One region of the Companilactobacillus sp. genome, then DNA from elsewhere that is predicted to be linked to it. Evidence: a T-box and tRNA genes for the amino acid it is inferred to sense, from the RefSeq annotation. Region 1 holds a T-box; the other holds one or more tRNA genes.
What was found. The T-box of region 1 lies ahead of asnS (asparagine--tRNA ligase). A T-box ahead of a tRNA ligase gene usually reads a tRNA of that ligase, here a tRNA-Asn.
Positions count from the first base shown of each region.

Region 2: it has a tRNA-Asn gene. The T-box ahead of asnS (asparagine--tRNA ligase) is inferred to sense a tRNA for this amino acid. The anticodon was not compared.

Region 1 is NZ_JAKVLR010000001.1:1,603,227-1,616,753, forward strand. It holds gene LKF16_RS07775 (DHA2 family efflux MFS transporter permease subunit) at 1-908, opposite strand, end outside; gene LKF16_RS07780 (FMN-dependent NADH-azoreductase) at 924-1,541, opposite strand; T-box leader at 1,695-1,926, shown strand; gene asnS (asparagine--tRNA ligase) at 2,064-3,458, shown strand; gene LKF16_RS07790 (GNAT family N-acetyltransferase) at 3,528-4,031, shown strand; gene LKF16_RS07795 (hypothetical protein) at 4,067-4,888, opposite strand; gene LKF16_RS07800 (hypothetical protein) at 5,128-7,233, opposite strand; gene LKF16_RS07805 (hypothetical protein) at 7,478-8,248, opposite strand; gene map (type I methionyl aminopeptidase) at 8,420-9,253, shown strand; gene LKF16_RS07815 (dicarboxylate/amino acid:cation symporter) at 9,316-10,617, opposite strand; gene LKF16_RS07820 (alpha/beta hydrolase) at 10,794-11,651, opposite strand; gene LKF16_RS07825 (NAD-dependent epimerase/dehydratase family protein) at 11,665-12,702, opposite strand; gene LKF16_RS07830 (ABC transporter ATP-binding protein) at 12,891-13,527, shown strand, end outside.
Region 2 is NZ_JAKVLR010000001.1:504-6,103, reverse strand. It holds gene LKF16_RS00030 (aspartate kinase) at 147-1,520, shown strand; gene dapF (diaminopimelate epimerase) at 1,523-2,500, shown strand; tRNA gene LKF16_RS00020 (tRNA-Ser) at 2,698-2,788, opposite strand; tRNA gene LKF16_RS00015 (tRNA-Asn) at 2,804-2,876, opposite strand; rRNA gene rrf (5S ribosomal RNA) at 2,888-3,004, opposite strand; rRNA gene LKF16_RS00005 (23S ribosomal RNA) at 3,080-5,600, opposite strand, start outside.

The DNA of each region.
Region 1 (13,527 bases):
GCACTAGTCTGAAATACTGACTGAAGATACAAAGGAACTAATAATTGCATCCCCAACAATGACATATTAGCAATACTACTTAGCCACGTAGTTCTGGTAAAAATACTCGACTTGAAAACTTTCATATCTAACATTGGAATTTTTATTTTTAACTGACGTCTGATCAACAACGTTATACCGATTGCTCCGACAACTAACGCACTCAAACTAACAATTAAATTTCCAGAACCAATAATTGAAAATCCCAAAAGGATGCCACCAAAACCAACTGTCGACTCTAAAACCGAAATTAAATCTAATTTTGGATTAGTAGTTTCTACAATATCTCTCATACCAAAATATGCTAAAACGATTACTAAAATTGAAACTGGGATCAAAATCCCAAACAGGTCACGCCATGTTGCATTATCAACGATCCAGCCTGAAAGAGTTGGTCCGATTGCTGGAGCAAGTGCCACTACGATTCCTGTTAACCCCATCGCCATACCACGTTTTTCTGGAGGGAAAATCATGACCATAATATTTTGCATGAATGGCATGATAATCCCGACACTAACTGCTTGAATCAAACGACCAATTAATAATATGGAGAAGTTTGGTGCAAGATAAGCAGTACTAGTCCCTATCAAAAAAATCAAAATAGAACTAAGATATAAACTTTTTGATTTAAATTTATATAGCAAAGTTGCAGAAATTGGCACCATAATTCCAATTACCAATAAATAGCCGGTAGATAGCCATTGTACTGTTGAAGTACTAATTCCAAAGCTTCTTTCAATCGCAGGCAATCCATTATTGAGTAAGGTTTCTGTCAAAACGGTCATAAAGCCACCAAGCAATACGGATAAAATCAGAAAAGTTCGGTTATAAGTATTCCCATGGGTGTCAACATTACGTACTGTTTCCATAATTATTACCTCCAGTTAAAATGTTGTGGCTAGTTTTCTAGCTTCTGATAAACTTTCTTGCATTAGACCTTCAGCTTTTTCAGGGAAATGATCCATGCCTTCGACACTGATTTTTTGAACTGGCTGACTACCTAGAAATTCCATCATGCCTTTGATATATTGGCTTCCAAAGTCTTTACCTTCATAAAAACCGCCTGCTGATTGGATATGAATAACTTTCTTACCAGGTGCCAAAGGTTCAGCACCATCTGCTGTATACTTAAAAGTTTTTCCAGCAATATTGATAGCATCGATCCATGACTTCAATTTCGTCGGAACCATCATATTCCACATAGGATTTGCGATGACAATTTTATCAGCATCAATGTATTGATCAATTGCCTGATTGTATAAATCTATCTTAGATTTAGCGTCTTTTGATAATTTTTGCAAACTATCATTATTTCTCATTAATGACCATGCCTCAAATTGATCCGGACCTAACTCCGGAAAATCCTCATCATATAAATCATCGATTTGAATCACATCTTCGGGATTTTTATCTTCATAATCTTTCAAGAATTGATTTAACACTTTCAAAGTTCTAGATTCACTATTTTCAGGATGTGCTTTAACTACTAATACTTTTTTCATTAATAAAACCTCTTTTTTATTTTATGTTGCCGACCACGTATAATAAATTAACACCATTTTATGTGGTTGGCAACCTTTTTGTTAAAATTTTTCATTTTGGTCTTTAACCTTTACAACCACCAAATTTCTGTGCTACTCTTTCAATAACTTAATACATAGGATTTAAAAAAGAAGGAGTACTATTTATCCAATTTTCAGTGAGTTAGGGTCAGTGTAAACCTAGCATGCGGGTATTTACGAAAAACATCTTTTGTCATCGGCCTGAACCAACAGTAGGGTTAGACGGATCTGGCACGTTACAGCCAGAGAGCATGTTTGTGCTTGTAGAGATGTTTTCGTATGAAAACAAATTGGGTGGTACCGCGAAAGACCTTTCGTCCCTTTATTGGGATGTTGGGTCTTTTTTTAGTGCCACTTAATGCTTTTTAGCATTTAGTGGCACTTATCGGAAGCCTCACCTAACCCAAACCCCAAAGTTTTCACTCCCTAGCACTTCTTCAATATCGAAAGGAGAATCCATTTATGGTAAAAGTTACAGCAAAAGATTTATTCACTAAAGAATACAAAGATGGTGAAGAGATCACTATCGAAGGTTGGATCAGAACTCTTAGAGGTTCTAAAAAAATTGGTTTCATCGAAGTTAATGACGGTTCATTCTTCAAGAATGTTCAAGTTGTTTTCGCCAAGGCTGATATGGAAGACGCCTTTGATGACATCAAGAAATTCCCAATCAGTACAACGATCGAAGTTACTGGTGCACTTGCCTTAACTCCTGATGCTCAACAACCATTTGAAATTCATGCTACAGAAGTTAAAGAATTGGGTTCTTCTGATGTTGATTATCCATTACAAAAGAAAGCTCATTCATATGAATATCTAAGAACAATCGCTCACTTGCGTCCACGTACAAATACTTTTTACTCAGTATTTAAAATCCGTTCGATTGCCGCATTTGCAATTCATGAATACTTGCAACATCACGACTTTTCATACATCCAAACACCTATCATCACTAGTTCAGATGCTGAAGGTGCCGGTGAAATGTTCCAAGTTACGACTTTAGACTTGAACAACGTTCCAAAGACAGACGATGGCAAAGTTGATTACAACCAAGACTTTTTCAAGAAGGAAACTAACTTAACTGTTTCTGGCCAACTTGAAGTTGAAGCCTTCGCACTTTCACTCAGAAACGTTTATACATTTGGTCCTACATTTAGAGCTGAAAACTCACATACTGGTCGTCACGCTTCAGAGTTCTGGATGATCGAACCAGAAATGGCCTTTGCCGACATGCAAGATGAGATCAACGTTTCTGAAGAATTGTTGAAATACGTAGTTAACTACGTGCTCGACCATGCTAAAGAAGAAGTTGAATTCTTGAACGACAACGTTGATGAAAACTTGATCAGCCGTTTGAAGAACACTGTTTCTGAAAAATTTGCACAGATAACTTATACCGAAGCCATCGACTTGCTTGAAAAAGCTGATGTAAACTTTGAAGTTCCAGTTAGCTGGGGCTTAGATCTTGAAGCTGAACATGAACGTTACCTTTCAGAAAAAGTCTTCAAGAAACCTGTTTTCTTAACAGATTATCCTAAAGACTTCAAAGCTTTCTATATGCGTGCTAACGACGACGGCAAGACCGTTGCTGCTGCTGACTTATTAGTTCCTGAAATTGGTGAGTTGATCGGTGGATCACAACGTGAAGAAAGAATGGACGTCTTAGAAGAAAAACTTAAAGACTTCAACTTAAATCCTGAAGAATACAAGTGGTACTTAGAATTACGTAAGTACGGCGGTACAGTTCACTCAGGTTTCGGAATTGGTTTCGAACGTCTTGTTATGTACCTAACAGGTATGTCAAACATCCGTGACGTTATAGCTTACCCAAGAACACCAGGAAATGCCGAATTCTAATCTTACTTAGAAACTTAAGGCTTGATCATTTTGATCAAGCCTTTTTTTATACAATATGGAGGTTTTATTATGAAAATCAAAACAGCTACATCAACTGACCTACCTAAAATCATGACCTTGATTCAACAGGCACAAGCTTTTTTCAAAGCTGAAAGAATTGACCAGTGGCAAAATGGTTATCCATCAAAAGAAGTCATAATGACTGACATTTCAAATCAAGAATGCTTCGTTGCGATTGAGGACAGAAACATTGTCGGCAGCATCACGCTAACTTTTTTAAGACAACCGGAATACGATAACATTCAATCTGGTACATGGAATAGAAATGGAGATTACGAGACCATTCACCGACTAGCTGTCGACAACGACGTTAAGGGTCATGGCATCGGATCAAAGTTATTGGATTTTGCATGGCAGAGAGCTCTTGAAAACGACATCCACAGCCTTCGTACTGATACCCACGAGAAGAACATCCCGATGCAAAAATTATTGTCCAAGCAACATTTTGAAAAAATTGGCATTATCCAACGCCCTGATATTTGTGATCTGACAGGTTTTGAGCGCTGGAAATAAAAAAATCCCTCGACAGTATCGAGAGATTTCTAAAATTAAGGTTTAACAGGTCCACCGTTTTGTTGTGCATGCAGCATTTCATCATATGTAGTGGTTACCCCTTGGCTACTTGTAACATTTCCATTATTATCGACATATCCGTTAGCGCCAGTATCCCAGATCATATTCCATCCGCCTGAAGTTTTTTGAACTGTGAGTCCCCCACTCCAAGTACCAGTAGCACGTCTATACAAATCTTCTGCTTGATCAGCACGTTTAACCACTTGGTCGCTTTGTTGCGAAGTAGAATCGCTGCTATTGTCAGATTGAGAATCATCGTTCGATGAAGTTGTTTGACTACTGCTGTTTGAACTTGCATTAGTATCCGAACTGTCTTGGTCATCGCTGTCATCAACGTTGATCTGGTCTGAAAAATCTGGTTTAGCAACAATATTGTCAGAGTTTAGATATTGAATCTTGACCTGACCGTTGCTCAACGTGGTAGTCGAAACCTTGGTAAATAGTTGGTTGATAGTAATTGCTTGTCCATGCGAAAGCGTCGTGGTGCCTTTTTTATCAGATTTAATAGTCTCATCGCCTCTGATCAAAGAAAAATCGGCATACTTTAAACTAATATTTTTCGATGAGTTATTTTTCACCGTCATATTGACTGAGTATTTGTTCTTATCTTCTTGAGTTAATTTAAAACTAAACTTCACTTGCTTCTTATCTTGTTGGCTCAACTTTTGATAAGCGTTTGAAGTACTGCCGCTTACGTTAGCTGGATCGTTTGCACTATTAGACGAGCTAGAGTTGGAACTGCATCCCGCCAGAAGCATCGCCGAAATTATCCCCATTAATATAATGCTTTTTTTCATTAATATTTCCCCCAAAAATTGTTTATGCATTTACCATATCATTAAAATATTTATTTCAAAATAACAATACGCTTATCGAACAATTAAAAGAAACGGCCCAAATTCTTCAACCTGCGACTGTAAAAAGATTTTTCACTGAACTCGTCAGTATTAAAAGAAATTGATTTCTAAATTTTTGAGCTGCTGTATAGCTCACAACAAAAGAGTATCAGGGGTTTTGAATATCCTGATACTCTTTTTTAACGAAATCTTCTTTTACGTGAAAATATTCTGATAATGACTTTTCGTCTGGACCACGTTACAACTAAAATTGCGGTCATAAATAACGTAGCGTTTAAGATGATCAAGGTCGATGAGTCCATTTCTCTTGGCGTCAATCTTCTGATGGTTCCAAGCGGCGCACGATGAGTTTGATCCACGTACCATTTAAGATTCATCTGCGGACTTGGCAATATCTTGCCACTAGTTAACGAATAGCTGGAAAGCCCACCAGTGTAGCTCACTGGTTGATTGCTATTGTTGAGGATCGAAATTTTCAAGTTTCTAGCCGTGGTGGTTGGATACTTCACAGTTTGAGTCGACTTAGCTTCATCGGTCACCTTGCGAATGACCTTTTCGTTATCACTGACTGTGATTGTAACGATAGATTTGGACCTTGAAGTTAGATCGATTCGATCAGAACTATGACCTCTGACAGGAACGTTAAAATCGTATTTTTCATGAGGATTGATTTGAACTGACTTCGGATCGAAGTAACTACCAATACCTTGAAGGTCCACAGAGGTTGTTTGAGATGCTTGCAAGTTGGTGGTTTGAATCAGACTGAAAGTACTCAAGATAATTCCCACAGCCATCAAACCACTGACTGCCACTCTTCTGGATGTGTTGAAACTAAACTGTGGTGCGGACGACCAGCCGACTGTTCCTAAGACCATAATAATTGGTAACAATGGCAAGGCATAACGCGGTTCAACTTCCCAGATCAGAACGTGAAATGCGGTTAACCCTAGCGTGAACATGCTCAATAATGACGTTACTAGTAGATGCTTGCGAGTGGTGAATAATTTCCAAATGATTCCTAACAATAAGGTAATATATCCAACTTGTGCAACCAACAAGGCCCAGAAACGATCCGAATCTTGATGGCTAATAAATTCTGATGGAGCTTTGACCCACTGCTGATTCAAGTTGATGGCATCAAAGTCTCCGTGACTGAGAAAGACTCCTAACTTCTGAACAAAGTGAGACGTTAATCCGATCGGACCCATTTCTGAAACACGCTCGCGAATCTTGTCATTAGCAATCGTCTTTTTTTCAGTCGCTGTTTTGGCTGAACGGACTGAATAAAAATCCGCTCCGTTGTATTGACCTTGAGTCTGTGGATTCAAACTCATTGCGATCCAGCTAGTTACTGGCGTTGACTGGTCAGGACTTTTGACATAGCCATTGTTTTTGGCAATTCCAGAAAACATCCCAAAGAATAAGACTAGCGTTATAACGCTTCCGACTAGCCATTTCAGGGCTAACTTCCAGTCAACCATTTTTGCGAATGAACCAATGACTAAGATGATAAAAATAGCGATCCAAAGCACGATCTGGTTGCTTTTCATTACAACTGATAAAGCTAATAAGAGCCAGCTTCCGATGCCTGCTAGCCATCTAATTTTTCCATGATGACTTTTGAAAATCAATCCCAGTGCGATAATGTTTAACGCCATTGGCATAATCAATGGATCATTGTATGAGAACAATCCAAAACTATATACTGGAACGCTCAATAGCCAAGTGATCATAAGTAACAAGGCTGCTGGACGCCAATATTTCCAACGTCTGATAATAAATAGACCGGAAAGTAATCCGGTATCGATCCAGATAAACCTAATAATATTTAGCCATGGCCAAGGTTGAGTAATTCCTAACTTCAAAAATGGCTTGATCAAAGACGCTTCAAATAGCGCTGTATTGACATTATTAGGATAAATTTTGAAATAATCCTGCCATACTTGACTGCCTCTAGCTAAGGCAATTGCCTGCTCACGAACAAAATAACTATCCGCTCTTGCAACATCAATAAAGCTAAGTGCGACAAAAAGTTGAGCGATAAAAATCAAGGCACCAACGATTATTAATGACCAGCGATACATCTTTGGCGTCATCAAATCGACACCCTTGCGGATACCATTGATAATGATCAATAGACCAATTGAGACTATGATCAGAACTGGAGGTTGGACCCAATTTTCTTTGTTAAGGAAGGCTTCTGGAATGAACGCCGCAAATAACAATACTAAAGTCAATATTCCTGCAGCTAACCAATTGATGCCAATTAATATTTTTTTACTCATTGTTATCCTCATTTTATTGGAAAACGATTTATTATTATTTATCTTGTTAATTAAGAATTATAAATAAATTCCAGCAATAGAATGATTAAAGTCCAAAAGTATTTTTAGTGATTTTTGAACCAATTCTGCAAAACTTGTAAACATCTTTTATAGTCTACTTTAAGGATGAAAAAAGCAAATGAAAACGCATGAAACTTTTTCATAGCTTCATGCGTTTTTTATATGTATATAACTGTATTTTAAATTATGCATTTGGGTTTTCGTCGTATGACATCATAGGACCATTAACGACAATCGTATCGCCGTTATACATAACAGTTCCCACACTTTTGCCATCACTATCATTAATTGTATAGCCATCGCTTCCATTGTCTGTTGCGGTCACGGAAGATTCCTCACCGACTGCACCATTAAATAGTGAAATTGCTTTCGCACTACTATCTACAATATTGCCAGAAGTATCTTGCGAGTCATTTGAATCGTTATCGCTTGTCGTATCACCAGTACTTTGGTTCGTATTGTCAGTTTGATCTGTTTCATCACCAGTATCAATATCATCTGAAAAATCTGGTGTTGCGACTACATTCGCTGAATCAAAGTATTGAATTGATACTTTTCCATTACTCAAAAGACTGCTGTCGACATTCTTGAACAGCTCGTTTACTGTAATTTGTTGCCCTGCTTTCACAGAAACTTTTTCTTTAGATGCTGACTTAATGCTCTTTTTACCCCTAACCAAATGGAAATACGATTCATCGATCGTTACGACCTTTTTAGAATTATTCTTGATCGTTCCTGAAATCGAATAATTTGAGCTCTCTTCATCCTTGCTAACGGCAAATTTGAAGCTCACATTATTCTGATCCGCCTTGCTTAATTTTTGATATCCTGTTTCATTGACCGATTTCGAAGACGTTGGTTCATTATTACCTGATTTGCCATTCGTAGTATTCGAGCCGCATCCTGCTAAAATAACTAATGCGCCGATACCCATAACAATTGCTGCTTTTTTCATAATTTCTCCCCGAAATATAAATATAATTATATTAAGTACTATAACACTGCAAAAATCTTTTTAGAGGTAAAATTTTTTTCTAGGCGTATAATTAATGAAATGTATAACAACAATATTTTTCTATTCGAGTTTAATGTTCTACAATAACGTGTAAGGGGTGAACTAAATTAAATGATCACATTAAAATCAGAACGAGAAATTGAAGGTATGCGTGAATCTGGTAAGGTTTTGGCAGGTGTCCATCTAGGACTTCGCGACATGATCAAACCTGGTTTGTCAGCATACGACATTGAAGTTTTTGCTAACGACTATATCACAGAACATGGTGCCACGCCTTCTGAAAAAGGCTTTGAAGGCTATAAATACGCAACCTGTGTCGACGTCAACGATGAGGTCGCACATGGTACTCCACGTAAAAATTTGATCCTTAAAGAAGGCGACATCGTCAAAGTTGACATGACTGTTAACAAAGATGGTTACGAAAGCGATTCTTGCTGGAGCTATGCCGTTGGAAACGTTAGTCAATCAACCAAAGATCTCATGGACGTTACGAAGAAGTCGCTCTACTTAGGAATTGCCCAAAGTGTTGTTGGCAATCGCTTAGGCGACATTGGTTTTGCCATTCAAGACTTCACTGAAAATAAACACGACTACGGCGACGTTCGTGAATTGATCGGACATGGTATCCAACCTACAATGCACGAAAAGCCCGACGTATTTCACTACGGTCAAAAAGGCAAGGGACTCCGTCTCAAGGCTGGTATGACAATTACGATCGAACCAATGATCAACGAAGGAACTTGGGAGATCAAGGATCATACTCTCAAAGATAAGAATGACCCTTGGATCTACTACGTTTCCGCTGATGGTAGCTGGTCTGCTCAATATGAACACACACTAGCAATTACCGATGACGGTCCAAAAATCTTAACTTCACAAGATGCTGAAGAAGATGCTAAGATGCTCGCATGGGCACGTCAATATATCAAAGATAATAACTATTAATAACTTGCATCACAGTAAAAAATAAGAGTCAGCCGAGATTTTTCTCAGTTGACTCTTATTTTTTATACTGCTGCAGCTGCTAATTTAGCTTTTCTTTTCTCTTCTGATTTGGCAACTAATTTTGCTGCAACCATTGAACTGGTTACATTAGTTGTCGTTCTTGCCATATCAACGAATGCGTCGATACCAGCGAAGATACTGATCAATTGAACTGGTAATCCCAAGGTTACAAACATTGCAGTAGCAAGCATGATACCACCACCTGGAACACCTGCTGTACCAAATGAAATGATTGGGCATAAGACAATGATGACGATAGCTTGCGTCAATGAGATATGTCCGCCCATTGATTGAATTGCATAAACTGAAAGAAGCGGTGGCCAAATCCCGGCACATCCTGACATCCCCATCGTTGTTCCCAATGAACCAACGAAGTTAGCGATGTTTTCTGGCACATGCAATTTTTTCGTTAAACATTCCACGTAAAGTGGCAATGTACCAGTTGAACTTCTCGATGAAAAGGCCATTAATTGAGCAGGCACGATTCCTTTGAAAAATTTAACTGGTGAAGTTTTACCAACAAACTTGAGCAAAAGCGTATCGGTAAAGTAGATGTGGAAGAAGCAGCCAACAAATGTTAATACGATAATTGTTAGTAGTGGAGTGAGTGCTTTATAATCACTCGTTCCAACTGTATCTGCCATCAAGAAGATGATTGAGTATGGCAAGATCTTGATGATAACGCTAATGATCTTGTAAACAATTTTGTGACTATCATCAATAAAGTGCTTGAACGTCACCATTGATTTTGAATCTTTTGAAGATAGAGCAACGACTGCAATACCAACGATAATTGCAAAAAATACGACTGGTATTACCTTGCCATCTGCCATGGACTTGAATAGATTATCTGAAAATAAATCAGTCAAAACTTGTGTAAATGGAGGAATCTCAGCTGGTTTGTAACCATCGACGATACTGAGATGTCCGCCTTTGCCAATTCCTGAAAGAACTGCCATTGCCATTCCGACGATGGCAGCTAGCATAGTTTGAAACAGTAGCCAAAAGACCGACTTGGCCCCAATACTTTTTAGTTCCGTCATTGTCTTCATTGAGTAAATACTCTTGATCAATGAAACAAGCAATAATGGAATAACCATCATTGATAGAACCCGTGTATAGATCGTACCGAGAACAGCGATGTAATCAGTGTGCCCCTTAAATGCAATCCCGATCACAACACCAATAAGTAAGGCAACAACCGAAGCAAACGTGAAATTTGATTTATTTTTCAGTAAATAAATCAAGTAACAAGCAACTAAGGAAACTGCTAACGTTAATAAACTCCATAAAACGCTATTCATGAAATAACCCCCCGTTATTTTTTGAAACATGTTCCATCCAATCAACAATGTTACGTGATTCACAAAACAAAAGAAAGCGGTTTCCGAAAAATAAATAATTATTTTTATTTTAATAAAATGTGTAAAAAATTATCAAAATAGCCAACTAACATATGCTAGTTGGCTATTTTATGTAACTACCTATTCCAAATGAAATGTATCAATAATTGGTCGACCTGCTTATTTTCATGCAATTTGCTGTGTTGAGCGTTTTTACCAATGATCTTTTTTTCACGATAAGACGTAACCTGATTTCCGATTAAATATTTTAATGATTTAGACGAAGCATTGCTGACACGTCCATCAGAATTGGTTCCATCATTTTTATTCCCGTAAATATTTAAAACTTTGACCGATTGATAAGCCTTGGTTTTACGAAGTGCTGTCAGTTGCCGATAATCTTGATCCATTTTTGTTGGTTTGCCGTTGGCATCTAGCTGCATTTGATTAGGTTTGTCATTCATACCTAAAATACCATTGTAGTGTCCGGCAATATCCACTTGTTTTTGTAATTTTGGTAAGTTGTGATCATTATGATTGTCTAACATGTAATAAATAATCGCCATGTTACCCATTGAATGACCAACCATATTGAATTTTTTGATGTGATAAACTTTTTGCAATTTGACAATCACGTTTTTTGCCCACTGACCGTCTTGATGATAATTGGGATTGCGATTATTTTCATATCCCACTTCAACGATTGGGTGCTTTTCACTAGCGGGAATAACTCCCTTTAACGTGACCTTTCCATCCTTGTCGACGATTGCTTTGATAATGGTCTTGGACGCTCCAGCTTTAACAGCAGCATTTGCCATTTGATTCTCAGCATTAGTACTACTGCCGTAACCATGGAAAAATAACGTCGGTACCATCCTGGCTCCTTCTTTTGTCGTTACCTGACTTTGATTCGAAGAATTAGAGCAAGCAACCGTTACGACCGTTGTAATCAACAATAAAGTCATCAAAAAAATCCATTTTATCAACTTACGCATGTGATAGTCATCCCTATTTCATTTTGTTACGTGTGTCTGCTAACATCTTGTCGACTGCTTCGTAGACCGTGGTATGTGGATCAGTATATTGATATTGATAGACATCCGGATACTTAGTCTCTAAACGAACTTTATCCAGCATACGGGGAACAAAGTCTCGATAATATTGAGTATCCGAAACTGGGGCTAAAATCGCCGCAGCTTCTTCACCAGGAATTACCTTCACAACACTTCCAAAGACTGTCTTTAACTCATCATCTGAATAGTGTTCACGAACCATACTTTCTAATTGCGAAAGCATCAATTTCATTCCAGAACCCAAATATCTTTTTCCAGACGTATTCGGATCATTCATTAAGGTTATTTCCATGTTGGCAAGATCTCTAACATCTACACTATACATCTGACTCTCTGCGATGTAGCCATCATTTGCAAGGTAAGCGTAAATCATATCGTGTTGCCATGGGGTTACGCTAGGCCCAATGATACTAGTCGGATGTAAAACTGTTAGTTTCATTCCAGAGCCATTTTTATCATCGTTAGCAATGAAATCATCAGCAGCTTTTTCTTCGTATGGCTTGATGATCATGAAAATGTCAGCCAAACCTGGTGTCTTTGGATCAGTCCAGTCATCCTCATTAAATACCGTCTTATTAGGATCAGTATTGCCATAAGAGACCCCACCTTCGGAACCTAACTGAACGATTTTTTCAACAGTTCCTGCCTCGTTAGCAAACTGATAAAGTCGTTCTACGGCATTGACCTTAGTCTGTGAAATTTCCTCAGTTGTCTGGTCATTAGGATCAAAGGTGGCCGAATTATTAAAGATCCATTTAGCATCCCTTGTCGCCTCTGCCCAGTTATCATCAGTCAATAAATCAGCCTTGATGAAAGTGGCATCTGGATACTTTTCCTTCATATAATCCGCTTTTTCTTCGCTGCGGTAAGTACCGGTGATATTAGTAAAACCTAGTCCTGATAATGTATCAATCAGCCAAGCACCCGTATAGCCAGTTGCTCCAACAACCAAAACTTTATCTGTAGTCTTCATTTTTACTATCTCCTAATTAAGTTGAAAGTAGTGTACTACCTTATAGTAGGTGTAAGGCAAGAGATTTCCTGAAAAAATTTTAGAATTCAATTTTATCCACTTAAGCATTAATTTTGACCACTCATCTACATTCTTGATACGCCAAATGCTATCCGCCCTATACTTGCATCAGCTTAGGAGGTAGAGCAATGCAATTATCCGTTAAAAATTTATCGAAAAAATTTGACCATAAACTAGTCGTTAATAATATCGACTTAACTATTAATGAAGGAGATTTAGTCGCATTTCTAGGACCTAATGGGGCTGGAAAATCCACTACCATCAATATGTTAACAGGGTTGATCCCTCAAACATCCGGCGAGATCGCCATTGATGATCTAAAACCAACTGATACCAAATACCATCAACAGATCGGCGTTGTTTTTCAAAAGAGCGTTCTAGATGACGACCTAACAGTGAAACAAAATTTGCAGAGTCGTTATGGAATGTATCGAAATCACACTAACAATCTAAGAAAATGGATCAAGCTTTTTCAATTGGAACCGCTAATGAATCAAAAATACAAAACACTTTCTGGTGGACAAAAACGTTGCGTTGATATTGCACGAGCTTTGATCCATAATCCCAAGATTCTGTTTCTGGATGAGCCCACGACGGGACTAGATATTCAAACTAGATCATTGATCTGGGATGTATTAAATCAGCTTCGTAAAAATCAAAATTTAACCATAATTTTAACGACTCATTATTTAGAAGAAGCAGAATTAGCTAATTTTGTCTATGTCATCGATCACGGACAGATCATCGCAGCAGACACGGTCAACA
Region 2 (5,600 bases), 1.6 Mb from region 1:
ACAAGTCTAATAATTCGTCAAGTGTAAATCACTAAAAACACTCGGTTTTCTAACTTTTAAAAGTATTTACTTGATTTAATGCATAAAACTGCTAAAGTTTTATTAAAAACATATTAATTTTCTAAATTAATCTTGAGGTGATTTTTGTGAAAGTAGTTAAGTTTGGTGGCAGTTCTCTCGCCACTGGGGAGCAATTTAATAAGGTCGTAAGTATTATTGATGACGATTCAGATAGAAAGGTCGTTGTAACTTCTGCTCCTGGAAAAAGATTCGATGGTGACGTCAAAGTAACTGATCTATTGATTAAATATGCAGAAGCAGTTTTAGATAAAAAAGAATATAGCGATATCGTTAATGATATCCTATCTCGATACGCAGAGATCAGCGACTATTTCGAGTTAGATGATAGTACCATTGATTCAATAAAACAAAAATTAGACTCGCTTGCTACTACTAAGTTTTCAGATGATGATCACCTCATGGCAGCATTTAAGGCTCATGGCGAATATCTCAATGCAATTTTATTAGCTGCAGTTTTAAACAGTGAAGGAATCAAAGCTAAATTTCTCGATCCTAAAGACGCTGGATTTTTAGTGGGCGGAGAACCTAACAATGCTGACGTACTAGAAGATACTTATTTGAATCTCAGCAAATATAAATTCGGCGATGAACGTATTGTCTTTCCAGGATTTTTTGGATACAGCGAAAATGGTTCCATCTATACCTTTACACGTGGTGGATCAGATATCACAGGTGCAATTCTCAGTCGTGGATTCAAGGCTGATCTCTACGAAAACTTTACTGATGTTGATGCGATTTACGTAGCAAACAATCACGTTGTCAAAGACCCAGTTGCTATTCAAAAGATGTCTTATCGTGAAATGCGAGAATTATCTTATGCAGGATTCTCAGTCTTTCAAGATGAAGCAATTATCCCAGCAGTCCAAGGACAAGTGCCAGTCAATGTTAAAAACACTAACAACCCTAGTGCACCTGGTACTCTGATTGTTCCTGAACAATTCTTATTCAATCCTGCCAATCCAATTACAGGTATTGCAAGTTCTAAACGTTTTTCAGCGCTTTATTTACACCGTTACTTGCTAAATAAAGAAGTTGGCTTCACTTTACAACTCTTAAAGATCTTTTATCGTTATGGAATTTCATATGAACATATGCCTTCCGGTATCGATGACTTAACAATTATCTTCGATAGGAGTAAATTATCTAAGACAACAATAAAGAATTTATGCAATGATATTAAAGAAACGCTTAATCCTGACTATATGGAATGGATCGATGATTACGCAATCATTATGGTTGTCGGTGAAGGTATCGCCCATACTGTTGATACTATGGGTAAGATCATTGATTCATTAACGCAAAACAATATTGCCATTCATATGATCAACCAAGGTGCTTCCAGAATTTCGATCATGATCGGTACCAGATTAAAAGATGCCGATAAAGCGGTTCGCCATATCTACGATACATTCTTCAATAATGACGATGATGAGGTATAACAATGGTTCAATTACTCAAGGTACACGGTTCTGAAAATCAATTTTTTATCTTCGACCAAACACAACTAAATCAACAACTAACTGATGAAGAACTCAGTAAGCTTGGTATTAAACTCTGTGATCCCAAAAATAACATTTTAAACGGAGCAGATGGAGTTCTCGTGGTAAATGACGCAACCGACAATGCATTAGCTCAAATGCGAGTGATCAATGCTGACGGCAGCGAAGCTAAGATGTGTGGCAACGGCTTAAGAACAGTTAGTCGCTATCTCTCTGAAAAATTCAACGAGACTGACTTTAATATTCAGACAATTGGTGCAGACTTAGAAGTAAAGAAATCAGCAGATTTGGCTGATGGCGTTCCAGCATTTAGCGTTCAGATCAAACCCATTTCTTTTGCAGCTAAAGACTTACCTTTCTCTTACCAGAATATGTCAGAAATGATCAATGAAAAAGTTCCAGAATTTTTACCTGCTCAAACATTTACCTCAATTGCGGTTCCCAATCCACATTTGATAAGTTTCCTTGATAAGATCAACGAGAAGGAATTAGGACAATTAGGTAAATACCTTAACTCACCTAATGAATACTTCCCTGAAGGCGTAAATGTGAGTTTTGCTGAGATTCTAGGTAAGAACAAATTGTTCGTTCAAACCTACGAGCGTGGTGTTGGCTTTACCAATGCTTGCGGTACAGGTATGTCAGCAACTAGTCTAGCATTTGCAATGCTCCATCCGAATGATTTTGATGAGACGAAAGATATCTCAGTATATAACCCAGGCGGAATGGTAAAAACTCACGTTACACTTGAAAACACTAAGGAAGAAGCCAATATTCATTTAATTGGAAATGCTACTTTTACAGATACACTTGATATATCCGAAGCTGATTTTCATAAGTTAGATTTTGATAAGTTTGACATCAAGTCAACCGGAGAAGAAGCCAAGTATCAAGCATTTGTAGATGCTTTTGTAAAATAAAAAAAGGTTCGGTCCACTGAATTAAATCAGTTGGATCGAACCTTTTTTACTACCATAATTTAAGCATACTAACCTTCTATAAGAACAATGAATAATCATACAGTTACATCTTTACCATAAACACAAAAGAAGCTCGTTAAACTTAATTAACGGGCTTCTTTTGGGAATAGTTTCTGATGTTTTAAATATTTCTGTAACGGAGAATGTGGGGTTCGAACCCACGATACAGGTTAATACCCGTATACATGATTTCCAATCATGCTCCTTCAACCACTCGGACAATTCTCCAGAAATAAAAAAAAACTCCGGTTGTCAGACTCGAACTGACGACAACCTGATTAACAGTCAGGTGCTCTACCAACTGAGCTAAACCGGAATTAAAACCAAGCGTGGCAACTACCTATCCTCGCGGGTAGTTTCCCACCAACTACTTTCGGCGTGAAGAAGCTTAACTTCTGTGTTCGGCATGGGAACAGGTGTATCCTTCTTGCTATCGCCACCACACTTTGGTGTTCCCTCGTACCTTCAAAACTAGATATTAATTATAATGATTAAACAAACTCTTACTTACTGCTGACTGCGGTTAAGTCCTCGATCTATTAGTACTGCTCAGCTCCAAGTATCACTACTCTTCCACCCGCAGCCTATCTACGTCATATTCTTTAACGGATCTTACTTCCTTAACGGAATGGGAAATCTCATCTCGAGGGGGGCTTCACACTTAGATGCTTTCAGCGTTTATCCCGTCCATACGTAGCTACCCAGCGATGCTCTTGGCAGAACAACTGGTACACCAGAGGTATGTCCATCCCGGTCCTCTCGTACTAAGGACAGCTCCTCTCAAATTTCCTACGCCCGCGACGGATAGGGACCGAACTGTCTCACGACGTTCTGAACCCAGCTCGCGTACCGCTTTAATGGGCGAACAGCCCAACCCTTGGGACCGACTACAGCCCCAGGATGCGATGAGCCGACATCGAGGTGCCAAACCTCCCCGTCGATGTGAACTCTTGGGGGAGATAAGCCTGTTATCCCCAGGGTAGCTTTTATCCGTTGAGCGATGGCCCTTCCATTCGGTACCACCGGATCACTAACTCCGACTTTCGTCCCTGCTCGACTTGTCAGTCTCGCAGTCAAGCTCGCTTATACGTTTACACTCTGCGAATGATTTCCAACCATTCTGAGCGAACCTTTGAGCGCCTCCGTTACTTTTTAGGAGGCGACCGCCCCAGTCAAACTGCCCACCAGACACTGTCCCTCACCACGATTATTGGTGTAGGTTAGAGCCTTCATATAACAAGGGTAGTATCCCACCAACGCCTCCTTCGAAACTAGCGTTCCGAATTCAATGGCTCCTACCTATCCTGTACATGTCACACAAAAACTCAATATCAAGCTACAGTAAAGCTCCATGGGGTCTTTCCGTCCTGTCGCGGGTAACCCGCATCTTCACGGGTATTATAATTTCACCGAGTCTCTCGTTGAGACAGTGCCCAAATCATTACGCCTTTCGTGCGGGTCGGAACTTACCCGACAAGGAATTTCGCTACCTTAGGACCGTTATAGTTACGGCCGCCGTTTACTGGGGCTTCAATTCTCAGCTTCGCATAAGCTAACTGATCCTCTTAACCTTCCAGCACCGGGCAGGCGTCAGCCCATATACGTCATCTTACGATTTAGCATAGACCTGTGTTTTTGATAAACAGTTGTTTGGGCCTATTCACTGCGGCTGGCTGTTACACCAGCACCCCTTCTCCCGAAGTTACGGGGTCATTTTGCCGAGTTCCTTAACGAGAGTTCACTCGCTGACCTTAGGATTCTCTCCTCGACTACCTGTGTCGGTTTGCGGTACGGGTAGTTTATATCTAACTAGAAACTTTTCTCGGCAGTGTGAGTTATTGTGCTTCGCTACTTAAATTTCGCTCCTCATCACAGATTGTCCTTATAGGTAAAAGCATTTGACTCTTTCCAAGACTTTCTGCTTGAACATACTTTTCCAGCCGTATGCACACATCATCCTCCTGCGTCCTTCCATCGTTCAAACAATATAAACTAGTACAGGAATCTCAACCTGTTTTCCATCGATTACACCTCTCGGTCTCATCTTAGGTCCCGACTAACCCTGGGAGGACGAGCCTTCCCCAGGAAACCTTAGTCTTTCGGCCGATCAGATTCTCACTGATCTTTCGCTACTCATACCGGCATTCTCACTTCTAAGAACTCCACTGCTCCTCACGGTACAGCTTCAATGCTCTTACAACGCTCTCCTACCACGTATCTTACGATACATCCACAGTTTCGGTATCATGCTTAGCCCCGGTACATTTTCGGCGCAGAATCACTCGACTAGTGAGCTATTACGCACTCTTTGAATGAATGGCTGCTTCTAAGCCAACATCCTAGTTGTCTGTGCATTTCCACATCCTTTTCCACTTAGCATGAATTTTGGGACCTTAACTGGTGATCTGGGCTGTTTCCCTTTCGACGATGGATCTTATCACTCACCGTCTGACTCCCGGGTATAGATCTATGGCATTCGGAGTTTATCTGAATTCAGTAACCCAAGACGGGCCCCTAGTCCAAACAGTGCTCTACCTCCACGATCCTTTTCCCCGAGGCTAACCCTAAAGCTATTTCGGAGAGAACCAGCTATCTCCAAGTTCGTTTGGAATTTCACCGCTACCCACACCTCATCCCAGCATTTTTCAACATACATGGGTTCGGTCCTCCAATGCGTTTTACCGCATCTTCAACCTGGACATGGGTAGGTCACTTGGTTTCGGGTCTACATCAACATACTTAGTCGCCCTATTCAGACTCGCTTTCGCTCCGGCTCCGACTCTTCATCTTAACCTTGCATGTTAACGTAACTCGCCGGTTCATTCTACAAAAGGCACGCCATCACCCCTTAACGGGCTTTGACTACTTGTAGGCACACGGTTTCAGGATCTATTTCACTCCCCTTCCGGGGTTCTTTTCACCTTTCCCTCACGGTACTGGTTCACTATCGGTCACTAGGGAGTATTTAGCCTTGGGAGATGGTCCTCCCAGATTCCGACGGGGTTTCTCGTGTCCCGCCGTACTCAGGATACTGATTGGA